Roseimicrobium gellanilyticum: one gene and its partner. The protein of the gene in region 1 interacts with the protein of each later gene in a pairwise test. Links are inferred from orthologs where the notes say so. Each region holds a gene or a part of one and is shown on either strand. Other genes may lie near its edges. The genes, in order: ruvC and ruvA.

Evidence for each region.
Region 2: the proteins of ruvC (region 1) and ruvA interact in binary tests that used the Escherichia coli proteins (3 or more experiments, as listed by UniProt). The link is inferred for Roseimicrobium gellanilyticum from one-to-one orthologs.

The regions. Positions count from the first base shown.
Region 1 is NZ_QNRR01000018.1:67,428-73,738, forward strand. Bases 1,601-4,347 are described here. They hold ruvC (crossover junction endodeoxyribonuclease RuvC), read left to right. Parts: upstream 1,601-2,589; coding sequence 2,590-3,105; downstream 3,106-4,347. Other genes in these bases: DES53_RS30075 (polysaccharide biosynthesis/export family protein), read left to right, coding at 1,601-2,022; DES53_RS30080 (hypothetical protein), read left to right, coding at 2,046-2,522; DES53_RS30090 (hypothetical protein), read left to right, coding at 3,228-3,416; DES53_RS30095 (hypothetical protein), read right to left, coding at 3,459-3,785; DES53_RS30100 (hypothetical protein), read left to right, coding at 4,006-4,347. In the rest of the region: DES53_RS30065 (sugar phosphate isomerase/epimerase family protein), read left to right, coding at 1-554; DES53_RS30070 (hypothetical protein), read left to right, coding at 818-1,051; DES53_RS32650 (hypothetical protein), read left to right, coding at 1,079-1,267; more of DES53_RS30075, read left to right, coding at 1,363-1,600; more of DES53_RS30100, read left to right, coding at 4,348-4,494; DES53_RS30110 (GlsB/YeaQ/YmgE family stress response membrane protein), read left to right, coding at 5,157-5,420; DES53_RS30115 (DNA-3-methyladenine glycosylase I), read right to left, coding at 5,505-6,089.
Region 2 is NZ_QNRR01000006.1:386,935-393,358, forward strand. Bases 1,065-3,924 are described here. They hold ruvA (Holliday junction branch migration protein RuvA), read left to right. Parts: upstream 1,065-2,114; coding sequence 2,115-2,735; downstream 2,736-3,924. Other genes in these bases: DES53_RS18395 (hypothetical protein), read right to left, coding at 1,212-1,730; DES53_RS18405 (hypothetical protein), read left to right, coding at 2,919-3,110; DES53_RS18410 (zinc ribbon domain-containing protein), read left to right, coding at 3,113-3,415; DES53_RS18415 (hypothetical protein), read right to left, coding at 3,401-3,877; DES53_RS18420 (hypothetical protein), read right to left, coding at 3,889-3,924. Also shown: DES53_RS18380 (Dabb family protein), read right to left, coding at 1-199; DES53_RS18385 (NADH-quinone oxidoreductase subunit A), read right to left, coding at 222-596; DES53_RS18390 (hypothetical protein), read right to left, coding at 731-1,000; more of DES53_RS18420, read right to left, coding at 3,925-5,130; DES53_RS18425 (hypothetical protein), read left to right, coding at 5,588-6,424. UniProt on the Escherichia coli protein: The RuvA-RuvB-RuvC complex processes Holliday junction (HJ) DNA during genetic recombination and DNA repair.

The DNA of each region.
Region 1 (6,311 bases):
GCGTGCTGAATCGCGTCGCCTACAAGAATGACGACAACGCCAGGCAGTGGGTGCTGGACAGCGCGCCGGTCGCAAAGCGCCTGAAGACGCCCGTGGTTTTGCTCGCCTTCTTCGGAAATGGGGACCTGCGCAATGATGAGCCCGGCATTGAGGCCGTGATCGCACGGCTGAAGGATCTCGCGCCACGCGCCGAAGAGGCGGGCATTGTGTACGGCATCGAATCCTGGCTCAAAGCGCCCGTGCTGGAGCGCATCCTGGATGCGGTGAAGTCTCCCTCCGTCAAGGTGTACTATGATGTGGGAAACATGCACAAGGAGTCGGAGGACATCCACGCCGCCGTGCGTCGTCTCGGTCGCGAGCGTATCTGCGAATTCCACGCCAAGGATTATGACGATCTCTACGGGAAAGGTTCCATCGACTTCGCCAAGGTGCGGGCGGATATGGACGTCATCGGGTACACCGGCTGGATGCACATTGAGGGCGTGAAAATCCCCAATGGCGTGGAACAGGACATCAGGTATGATTTAGAACACTTGCGCAAAGTCTTTGCTTAAGATATATTAACTAATTAATCAGCCTATGCGCTCTGAACCCCCAACAACGCCAGCGCACGCGATGAGTATTCGCGGGCCAAAGGGCGTGCCTGGGTTGTTCCAAGATCGATTGCATCGCCAAACCGTTGTTCACTCGAACAGAAAAACCTTAAGGCACTGTTTAAACACGGCAGAAACGGGGTAAAAACCCTGGATTATTATTGACCCATGTTAAGAACAAGGTTAAAACTCGGTCGTCACCGGGTCTTAACCCTGCCTTAATCATGGCGCGTCCGTCCAACACTGTGGAAACCCTGAGCATGACCATCACGGTCACGCCTCAGATGAAGCAGTACTTGGAGGACCTCGTGGTAAAAGGTCTCTATGGCTCCAGCCCTGCGGAAATTGTGCGCAACATGGTGCAGAAATGCGTCCGTGAACACATTGCCGAAAAGGATATCAAGGAGCGCGAATGGAGGCTGAACGGCGAAGGGAAGTTAGAGCTGGTGAGGGACTAGAAAGTAACAGCCCACCCCAACACCGCCATGTTCAACAAGCCCACCATGACCGATGCCGAGTGCTCTCCGTGGCCTCCCGTCCTGTGGTTCACGCCGGAAGTCCAGTCCGGTATCAAGGCTGCTGCCGATCTCGCCTTCGGGCCTGAGACCAGCGCCTCCGACCTCGAAGTGCCTGCTCACGATTTCCTGAGCGAAGACGACTTCATCATCGAGTAGTTTCCGTCGCGTGCTTCGCGTTGCGTTTTGAATGACGCAGCGTTGCCCATATTCCGGCTTGTCAGCCGCACGGTGCTGCCCATGATGGCGGCTCCATGAATCTCCGCCTAGTCCGACTTTTTCTTCTTTCTGCCGCGCCCCTGGCGCTCACCCTGAGCAGTTGCATCTCGCTGGACAAGCTTCCCAAGGTGGATCTGCCCGTACTTCCGAAGATGAAGGTCCCCTTTGTGGGGAATGATGCGACCGCCCCGGTCAACGATCCGCAGGTTCCCTGGTCCCTGAAGCAACCTCTTGCCCATGGCCACACCCTCGACCTCGCGGTGTACGCCGGCCAGCGCTCACCCGCGAAGGTCTTCGTGGGCGCAGTCATGGTGGATGAGCACGGCAAGGTGGACCTTGGCAAGTACGGCTCCTTCAAGATCGGCGGCAAGACGGCCTCCCAGGCAGTGCGCGAAATGGAAGCGGCTTTCCGCAGAAAGCGTGGGGAGTCCCTCATCACCATGCAGCTCATCTCCGTGGAAGGCACCCAGCTGCTCACTGTCCACGGCGCGGTGAAGCACGAAGGCGTGATCCAGTATTTCGGCGGCGCCAATCCTTCGAACATTCTCCAGTACATGGGCGGACGTGATGAACGTGCCACCGGCCGTGCGGTCTATGTCACGCGCAACGGCGTGCGGGCTTTCCATTCCGACTACCTGAATCCGGACATCGAACTGGAAGCAGGAGATGTGGTGACCTACTCCGACGCGCTGTAAGCTCCACCACCTTCCCCTGCAGCATGCCCGGCGACAGCTCTCCCTTCGACACTCCTCCACCAATCATCGGCATCATCCCGTTGCGGATTGGTGCCGGGGCGCTGCTGCTCTACATGCATGCCTGGCAGGGGGCGACACTCGCCTGGCAGCACGTGTGGAATCAGCAGGCGTGGGACTTGATCGCCACCATGGAGAAGGCGGGCTTCAGTCCGCTGATGGGAAAGATTTTCGGGGCAGCAGCCGCTGTGATTGCAGCCTTCACAGCAGTGAGCTGGATCCTGGGATTTGTAACCCGTTTTTCCTCCGTGGTCTTCATGCCGGTGGTGCTGGGAGCGCTCTGGGTGTGCAACAAGACGGACCTGCCTTTCCGTGCGGAGGCTGCGGTGCTCTACTTCCTTGTCGCAGTCACCCTGCTGGTAAATGGCTCCGGCTGGCTGGCCGTGGACACGCTCTTCAGCTTGCGGCAGGAGCAGAAGAAATCCGACCGCATTTTCCTCTAGCGCTGCGAACGCGGGAATGCGATGACCCTGCCATGGCAGGATCCGGAACGCATCCCGCGTGGACACGATGGCAAATCCCCTCCGCATTCTGGCTGTAGATCCCGCGCTGCGGTGCACCGGCTACGCCGTGCTGCATCACGAGGGCGGCCAGACACGCGCGGTGACCTATGGTGTGATACAGAATCCCGCAAAGATGCTGGCTTCAGGCTGCCTCGTGGCCATCCGCGAACGCCTGGCGGAAATCATCCGCGAGCACCAGCCCACCGAGTGCGCCGTGGAGGCCACGATCTATGTGCAGAGCTTCCGCACGGCCATCACACTGGGCAGCGTGCGCGGCGCGGTCCTGATTGCCGCCGCAGAGCACGGTCTCGCCGTATACGACTATGCGCCGAGGGAAGTGAAACAAGCCGCTGTGGGCAAGGGTGCAGCGGCCAAGGAGCAGGTCGCCTTCATGATGCGCTCCATCCTGCGGCTGCGTGAGACCCCTCCCGCGGATGCCGCAGACGCACTCGCGGTGGGCCTTGCCCACTTGCAGGCGACGTCCGGAAAAGTCGCCACCGGAACCACGCGGGAGCGGGTTTAGAGCACTACCCTCTACCCCCGGCGGCAATCCGGTCGGGGCTCGTCTCGCGAAAATAAGCAGGTCTGCGTAGAGCCAGGGGCGCGGTTTCTTGCGAAGATCGATCAACTGCCCGTCTATTTGCCATGAATGCCACACAAATGCGCACAGACAATCTTTCCCATGTCCAATGGCGTGTGAGGTTTCTGAAGAGCCTGCTGAAGGTACACCGCTCCATCCCGCAGTGGAACAGCTATGACTGGCTCCTGCAAGAAGCCGACTACATCCAACGCATTGCCCAAGCAGAACGCGAGCTGACGGCCAAAGGCGGATGAGTTCGTAGGCCACCGCTACCCGGCAGTTAGTCGGGAAAGTCGTCACTTTCCCGCTGCGGTCGATGGGGCCACCTCGTCCAGATCGAGTTCCATCATCTTCCCACGACCACCTTTCATTCCCGTAATGTGGTCCGCCACTTGAGGATCCAGGTACAGGGGCTGGAGTTCATCCGGCACGTCAGGAATCAGCTCTATGGCATAGCGTCGGCAGGCGGGCGCCCCCATGCCCGCTCCAAGAATGGCGATGCGATAAGGTCCCTTTCGATGCCCGTTGACGGTCAGCCAGAGAGATTTGCCATCCAACCCCACCAGGGACTCCCGGAAACACGTCCACTCCGGGTGCGGCAGAAGATGAAGTTGCGCGCTCATGGCAGCCATCCAGTACGACGGCGGAAGATGGTAACGAAGCAAGAGACCGACGCCTTGCTTTCCCGATACGCATTTTGTCTCCCATTCGGTGGTGGTGGCGTGTCACTATTTTCCACGCCCGTTCCCAAGACTGCAAAAAAAACTGCCCCACTTGTGAGCTGAAGCCACATTCGCGAATGTAGCCATATGGCTGCCACGTAGCAGAATCCCGTCTCCCGCCATGTACCAAAACCTTGCCATCTACATCAACGATCACCTTGCGGGATCCGTCGCTGCACTCGCATTGATCGACGACATGAGCGATGCGCTGGATGATGCCACGCTCAAGTCCTTCCTCGCCGAACTCAAGGAGGAGATCACCGAAGAGCAGCAAGTGTTGAGGATTCTGCTTCAAGCGAATGATTACAAGGAGGGCGCTATCAAGAAGGCCGTGGCGTGGCTGGGAGAGAAAGCGAGCTCCCCGAAGTTCGGAGGCACGAAAAATGATCACCAGGGGCTCGCCATCATGCAGGGACTCGAAATGTTGTACATCGGTATCACGGGCAAGCTCTTGCAATGGCACGCCTTCCAGGCAGCCATTGCACCCATGGTGGAGGCATTGGGATTTGACCTCCATCAACTGCAACAACAGGCGGAAAAGCAACGCTCCACCGTAGAGGAGTACCGCCTGGTGTATGCTCGCCGGGCATTCAGCGGAGTGATGGACTGACTCCCCGATAAGGTAGCTACCTGATGGCCGGCCCCGCTAGAATGGACGCTTCGCGGGCCATGAAACAGTTTCTAGTCACCTTCAAACGAGGCCACCCCCAGCATATAGAAGCGGAGGGGTATCATCAACACGAGGGGCGGTATGAGTTCTTTGGATGTGCTCAGGTGCCCGTAAGGAAGACCTTTGATCGGGCCGCTGTCGCTGAGGTTGTGGAGGTCAAGCATGGACCATCGCGCGATTCAACAAGTGTGACCCGGCAATCCGGACTCAGGCACTTCACCCCCGGTAGCACTTATGAATCGTAGCGATATTCCCACGGCGTCGGCACCCGTCCACCAGCCCAAGATCCATGTGGGCAGGATAGCAGCAGGGTCGGTCCTTTGTGTATTCGGCATTATTCTTCTTCCGACTGTGGCCATGACAGCCGCTGGTGTCGCCTTGTGCATCGTAGGCCTCTGCCTCATCGCCATGGCCTTCGCGAATCGCAAGTACGGCGCCTCCCATACAAGGCGCGGAAGCTAAGAACACCGACAGGCATGGATTCCCGACCCGGTTCACCGTGCCTCACCAAACCGACAGGGCATCGCCGGACGATTCTGTCTTTAGAAACGCGGCGTTTCGCGTCGCGCACTGTGATTACGAACCCCTAACTATCAATCGTCATGGACTTCCTCTGGATGCTCTTGATTGGCCTGCTTGTAGGTGCAGTCGCCAAGTTTCTGATGCCGGGCAATGACCCGGGTGGCATCATCGTCACGATGTTCCTGGGTGTTGCTGGAGCGTTTGTTGCCGGCATGCTCGGTCGCGGTCTTGGATGGTATGGCGAAGGTGAACCCGCAGGCTTCATTGCCTCGGTGATCGGCGCCATTCTTCTGCTCGTCGTGTACCGCCTTTTCACCGGCGGTGGACGCCACGTGCACCACTAGCACGCATCGAAGGTCTGCCAGCCTGTTGGCTGGTTTCTTGTGAACTGGCTGGAGGATGAAATCTCCAGCCGGTTTTTTTTATACCTAGGCATCCCGCCACGGGCACGTGGTCAAGTGATCGTTCACCATGCCAACTGCCTGCATCCATGCATAGACAATTACCGGCCCTGCAAACTTGAACCCACGTTCCTTCAGTGCGGCAGACATCTTCACGGAGGCAGGAGTTTGCGCAGGCACTTGGGAGGTGGATTTCCATGCATTGCGCTTGGGTTTGCCTCCGGCGAGCTCCCATAGAAATTCGGAGAAATCGATACCCTCCTCCCGCATGGCGAGATAGGCTTTGGCATTGCCGATGGTGGCCTCGATCTTTGCACGTGAGCGGATGATGCCAGGATCCGCCAGGAGGCGCTTCACATCCTTCGCGCCGTATCGGGCGATCTTCTCAGGATCAAATCCCTGGAAGGCAAGGCGGAAAGCGTCGCGCTTGCGCAGGATGGTGATCCACGAGAGCCCCGCTTGGAATCCATCCAGCACCAGCTTCTCCCAGAGCGCCCGGCTGTCATGCTCGGGGCGTCCCCACTCCTCATCATGGTAGGCGGCCATGAGAGGGTCATTGGCAGCCCAGGTGCAACGCTTCTCCGGTGCTCTCTTGGAGGATGTCTTCTTCATGACGTGAGGAATGCTGCTCTCGCTCGGGCCCGCGGGAGCATCACGCAAAGCGCCTGTCTTTGGAAGACTGAACCGCGAAAAGAAGAAGAACTTGGGACGGCCGGTGTAAGCCGGATTTTGTGCCTCCAGCCTTGCGGCTGGAGGTGGCGGTCATTTCTCTCGACACACCCGCCACCGAAGTGACTGGTGCACGCCCCGCTGACGCGGGATGCGACTAATACC
Region 2 (6,424 bases), on another replicon or contig:
TGGCGAGCTTATCCAGGCTCTCCACTTCCACGCTCACGAACCAATGCCAGGGGTCGCTCTCACGGATGCGCTTGCCCACATTGAGATGAAGAATTTCACGGATGCGCAACAGGGTGGTGCGCGTGGTCCACATCATCTCCTCAAGCCGCTCCGGCGTGACATCGGGCTTCAGAGTAAAGAGCGAGACCTGGCAGACCATAATTCCCTATTCCAGAGTCGCACTAGGAGCTCCAATCGAGTGCCTTTTTCTTCCAGGCGTAGCCAAAGGCCACCAGCAGGATGGTCACGAACGACAACGCCCACCAGAAAATGGAGGCGCCATGAGCCACGATGTAGTCCTTGTAAATAATCGCCCAAGGATAAAGGAAGACGACCTCAATATCGAAGAGCACGAAAAGCATCGCCACAATGTAGAACTTCACGCTGAAGCGGGGCTGAGCTTCACCAAGGGGGAGCATGCCGCATTCATAGGCGGAGTCCTTCATCTTGTTGCGGCGGGCAGCCTTCCCTGCCAGGACACTGACAAGAAGCGTGGCTCCAGCAAAGCCGGCGGCGATGGCCACCTGCATAAGGACGGGCAGATAATTCTCCAACATGGGTCGGGGGATACTAGACGGGAGTCCGGCGGCGTCAAGAAGCAGGGACCAGGCTACAAAAAAGCCGCCCTGCAATTGGCCAGGGCGGCTTGGTTAAAAGGTTGAGGATGAGTGATACGGTCGAGTCGGGAAATCTAGCGGGCAGCGGCGGCGGCGGCGGCGGCCGCTTCCGCGCGGGCGAGGGTGTGCACGCTGGACGCCTGCTCGATCCCCTTCAAACCGCGATAGCTCTTCAGCTTCTTTTCCACAAGACCACGGCTGACCAGATTCTGGAGCTTCTCATAGGAACGGAGACGCAGCATCTCTTCTCCTCCGCTCACCGCGTTCTTCAGCTTCAGGTTGTCATAAACCAGTCCAAACAGAACGTTGAACTCATACACCTTGCCATCCGACAGAACATTCACCAACTCATCTGTCACATGGTCAGGAACCCGACGCGAAAAACGTGTTTTTCTTACGGTAGCCATAGACGGCTAGTATAGCACGGCGCATAACAATTGGCGAATGAATGTTGCTTCCGGAGCCCAAAAACCGGCCAAAATGGCCCATTTTGGCCCGGTTTGAGGGCTTTTCGAAAGATCCGGGCTTAGATGCCGTACTGAGCTTTCTGCCCTCCTAACGGCTGGAAAAGCTGCCCAGTGCGCTGATTTCACCGCTTTCGGCCTTGATAATGAAGACCTCATCCGAGGCCGCATTCAAGGCGGACTCATAACGGACCTCAAGATCCCCGGCAAAATCATCCACCACAGAAGGATTCGGTGGGAAAACATACAACGCATTGCGGTCAGGCATTGCCACAATGACTTCTTTTCCAAAGACATTCTCAAAGACTTTGCCCAAAGATGGCGCCATCATGAGGCAGGCGAAGATTTCTTTCTCCCCGCGATAGACGCCATATCGGACCTTTCCTTCCTCGTCTTTAATCAGCTCAGGGCGATAGACGGTGAGCAGCCGTTCCGCAGCTTGGCGCGCCTTCTTCTCAAAGGCGTCCGCACTGATGCCTAATTTGGCGAATTCATCATCGGTATACACTTGGATATAAGGGGATGCCGCTATCTCACGGGCTGGGCAAAACACGGTCGTGACGGATCCACCCACGGCCTTCGCATTAGAGGTACCGACCAGCTTCGGCATGGGTAGCAGGAGGAATGGCTCGAGCTTGCGCTCCGGGGTCACCGGGACGGCCTTCGTGGCAGAGGCCGCCGAGGATGCGACAGGGGTGACCGGAGCAGGGGCTGCAGCAGCCTCCTTTTCCGGCGTCCTCGGTTTCTCAACCGACTTTGCTGGCGTCTTGGCGGGTGTTGCCTTTTTGGATGATGACGGCTTCGCCTTGGCAGGCTCTGCCGCGCCGAGGGACAGCACACTGCTGCAACTCAGGACCATCCAAACGAGGGCTCTCTTCATACCCGCGTACCTTGGGTCACCCCTGCCCTACTTCAACCCCAAAACCTCGTCCCTTGCGGTTGGTTCTGCATGCCGTTCTCTTGACTGCGTGCGGTTGACCGCTTGACTCATCGTATGATTTCCCATCTGCGCGGCCAGCTCGTCGAAGCGCTGCCTAACCAGCTCGTCATCGAATGCAACGGCGTCGGCTACCGCTGCTTCATCCCGCTCACCACCTATGACAAGCTGGCGGGAGCGACAGGGGAGGTGAAGCTCCTCACGCACTACCACGTCACCGAACATGATCACACCCTGTACGGCTTCGCTACGAGTGAAGAACGCGATCTCTTCAAGCTCCTCATCGATCGCGTGAGCGGTATCGGGCCGAAAATGGCCCTGGCCGTGCTGAGCGGCATGCCGGTCTCGAACTTCAAGGACAATGTGATTCGCAACGACATCGCTGCTCTTTCGAAGATCAACGGCGTAGGGAAGAAGACTGCGGAGCGCATCGTGCTCGAGCTCAAAGACAAGGTCGGCATCGTGAGCACCTGGCAGGCCGCGCAGTCCTCCACCGCCAGCCTCGCGCCCGATCCCACGCAGGCGGTACAGACCGACGCTGTACTGGCGCTCATTACGTTGGGCTTCAAACAAACTGAAGCGCAGAAGACAGTGCAGGATCTGATGAAGAAGGCCGGCGCGGAAGCGGACAAGATGACGGTGGATAAACTGATTCGCGATGCGTTACGAGGGATGTGAGGCACAATGCGCTTGCCTTATGGGCGCAGCTTTGAGCATGCTAGAGGCAAGTCACTGGTGAACCCATGAATACAAGCACCTCCATCTCCAGCCTGATTCGTGCTGTCGCCAGTTTTGCTTTTTCGTGCGGCGTGATGGGATATCTTTTTTAGCCAGGTGGTCACGATCGCTCCTGGAAGAGACGTGTTCTGGTGGTTTATCGGCTGTGGGCTTTTGCTTCTCACCGGTCTGGCACTTCGTGAATGGTACCATCGGATTGCGGCGGTCGCCCTGGTGACCCTGTGCATCATGTCTGCCATTGAGAGCCATGCACGCGGCATCGCCTACGAGAAGCGCATGATGGCTAAAAAGGCAGCCCGCTCGCAATCAAGCTAGTCATGGCCTACCTGAACAGCAAACCTCGCACGCCAGAAGTCTGTCCGGTATGCGGAGAGGACGTTCCTCCGAAATCACTGGCCTGTCCGGAGTGCGGTTCCGACCACAACACGGGCTGGAAAAAAGATGCCTACACGTATGATGGCGTCGACCTCCCGGATGATGATGAATTTAACTACGATGAATTTGTTGAGCAGGAGTTCGGCAAGGGGAGTGCCAGTCCGAAGCCTGCGGGCATCAAGACCCTCTGGTGGGTGACCGCCATCGTTCTGCTGCTGGCTTGGATCTTGTCACTGGTTTATTGAATCTCCTGTCGGCCTTTTCCACACGCCGGCACCCGCAAGTTTCCACACCGAGCCACTGATTGCTCCGCCAGCGAGGCCCGGCCACAGGGTACGGTCCCAGTTCCACAGGATGATTTTGGCGAACAAGGTGATGAGCAACGAAACGATGGCCAGCGTCACCGTCGTCTTGCTGCGCCCCGTCATCATCGCGTGGAGTGAGAAGACGGCATGACCAGACACGGGAGGGACCCCAAACAACGGGCGGGCGAGGCCAAGCAAGGCGACTCCAATATCAACCGCCCATTGCCAGAAGGTTACGGACTGCCTCTTGCCAAGTCGATCTGCAACCAGGCTGCCTGCAAGAGCCGCGGCAGGTACGTAGTACCAGAGGCGGTAGTGACGCTCCTCACCTGTGAATGCCAGGACGCTGTAAGCCGCCACGAGGAAAGCGGTGCCCATGGCAAAGAAGAGGGAGCGGCTCATGCGCTCGACCATCATCTCTGTGCGGCAGTGCCCTCAGCCGAAGAACCCGCCACCTCCGGGTCCATCTTGCCATCGGCGGTTCCCAACATGGCTACGGGCCCTCTTCCCTTCCAGAGCAAGGCCAGCCGGCGGGTAGGCGCATCCAGAAGGTAAATCTCACTGGACCCAAGCTGGAAGAGCACCTTGTCTCCCGGGAGTTGCACCGCATTGAGCACAGGCAGGCCGACGAAGGGAGTTTCAAAAGCAAGCTTCCAGCGCTCACCACTCGCGGAATCGACGCCCTTCAGGCCATCTCCCGCCCAGTAACCCGTCCGGAAGGACCAGCGGCCTGAAGTAGGGTCGCCCAGTTTGTCGACTTCTCCCACGTTTTCCCAAATGCGCCCTTCCAGACCGAGCTCCTCATTGCGCGCCCTGATGCCGGGAGCGACGGTCGCTTTGAGGTTGGGAACCACCGTCACAAGCTCGACTTGGCCCCCTCGCGGAGCTTCCAATCGTGCCACCAGATCCCATTCCGCCGGGCGCTCTGCATTTCTGCAAACAAACAGTCGATCGACTACCGACTTGGAATCCAGCTCCATCACCTTGACCGGCTTCCCGCCAGACAGCGATCTCCGGTACACGTCTCCATCGTCGCAGGACAGGTAGTACACCATCACGTGCTCCGGCAGGGAAAGAGCACTCGCATTGACCAGCTCAGTGCGTGTGTAGAGAGACATGTGCCCCGCCGACCCATAATAGGCGCAAAGCAATGCATACGAAACAGTCTGCACCAGCAGCGATGCACGGATGCTCCTTCCCAATTGGTGCGGAGTGCCCCTGAACATCCACACCACAAAGGGCCATTCGAGGAGCAACGTCATCACATAGGTAAGGCCGACCATGAGTCCAAGCCAACTCATGGCATTGGACAGCGAAAGTGGCTCCGAAGGATGGAAATTGCCCAGGATGCCGATGCCCAGCCAGGCAGAAAGATAGTTGGCAAGAATCATCACTCCGATGGAGGCGCCCCGATGTGTCTTGAAGATCCATGACAACAGCAGCCCCTCGAAGATGCCGATGAACAGATTCCCAATCAGCATGTGCAGCGAGCCTGCCCACATGAGCGGCGTGCCCATGTTTGCGGATGCCGTAGCCGGATACAACACCACGGGGGTTGCCAGGAGGGCGGCCTTCCAACGCCTTCTGGATTCGGTCACCGATGGGGAGAGGTCCTGGAACATCAGCGCCATGATGGTGCCCGGGCAGAGCCACACGCAATAAAAAAGGAGCGGCCCGAAGGCCGCTCCCACTGCAATTCAATCTACTCTTAACTTAACCGACTGATTAGAAGCGGATGGTCAGGCCACCTTCAAGGATGTGGCCGATGGAGTCGTGACTTCAGCCTCTTCCACTTCAATGTAACCGGATTCCAATTGCTCCTAAAGGCCGTTGCCAGAAGCCACTGCGCCAGCTTCGAGCCCGGCTCAGATGGAGGCTGGGCAGGAAGTAGCGAAGGAGCGCATCCTGTCGACCAGAAGCGCCCTGCTTGCGGATAAGGATACGGAGATGTGAAGTTCACTATCGAGCAGGCGCATGCTCTGGAAATCGACAAACACTCGGTAGGTTCCGCCCAGTGGAATACGCCCCTATGTTGAAGACGCCCGCGTGAGCGTAGTGAATCGATGCGCTGTGTGGGCTTGCCAACCAGTAAGCCCATTTCTATCGTCGGGCATGGTTGCCTCCCTGTCCCTCGTGAAGCGGCGTGCTTTTCTCAAGAGCGGGCTGGCTGCCGTTGCCTTGTGGCAAGCAGGTGGTGTTTCGACTCAGGCGGCGGCAACCTCCATCGAAACCGTCGCGGAGGAGGCGCACCAGGAAATCTGGCGGCGCTTCATCGACAAACGCCTGGATGTCCTCTTTCACTATGCGGGACTGAATGGTGAAGTCACCCTGCCTACGGCGGACCATTGCGCTGCAGCGCAGCCGAATGGCATGAGTTGGTCCACACCGATTGAGGATGGTCCTTTCTTCGGCGGACTGTATCTGGACGGACTATGCAATCGCTGGAGTGTGCGGCGTGATGAGGAGTCTGCGGAGAAGGCGCATCGCATCGCGGCGGGATTGATGAAGTTGGCAGAGCGGAGTGAAACACCCGGCTTCGTTCCGCGAGGATTGGGTGCAGACGGGAAGTCCCATTACCCTGCCAGTTCTGAGGATCAGGTGTTCCCATGGTTCTATGGGCTGTGGTGTTATGTGCGGAGCGGCCTCGTCTCTGGTTCAGAGCGCACACGGATCGTGGAGAAGCTGCAGAGCACTGCGGTGGCCCTGGAGGGCCATCAATGGCGCGTGCCATGTGCACGGCCTGAGTACGGCTACCGCGGCACCTTTGTGCGGCCCACGGCGCATGATGCAGCACGTTTCCTCTTCCTGCTCCGGGCCATGCATCAACTTACGGGTGAGGAACGCTGGCTCACTCAGTATCACGAGCGTCTTCAGGAAAAGGTTGGACCTACCATGAAAAGCCGCCTGGAAATCTGCGCCGAAGGCCTGGAGTACGGAGGGCACGGAAAG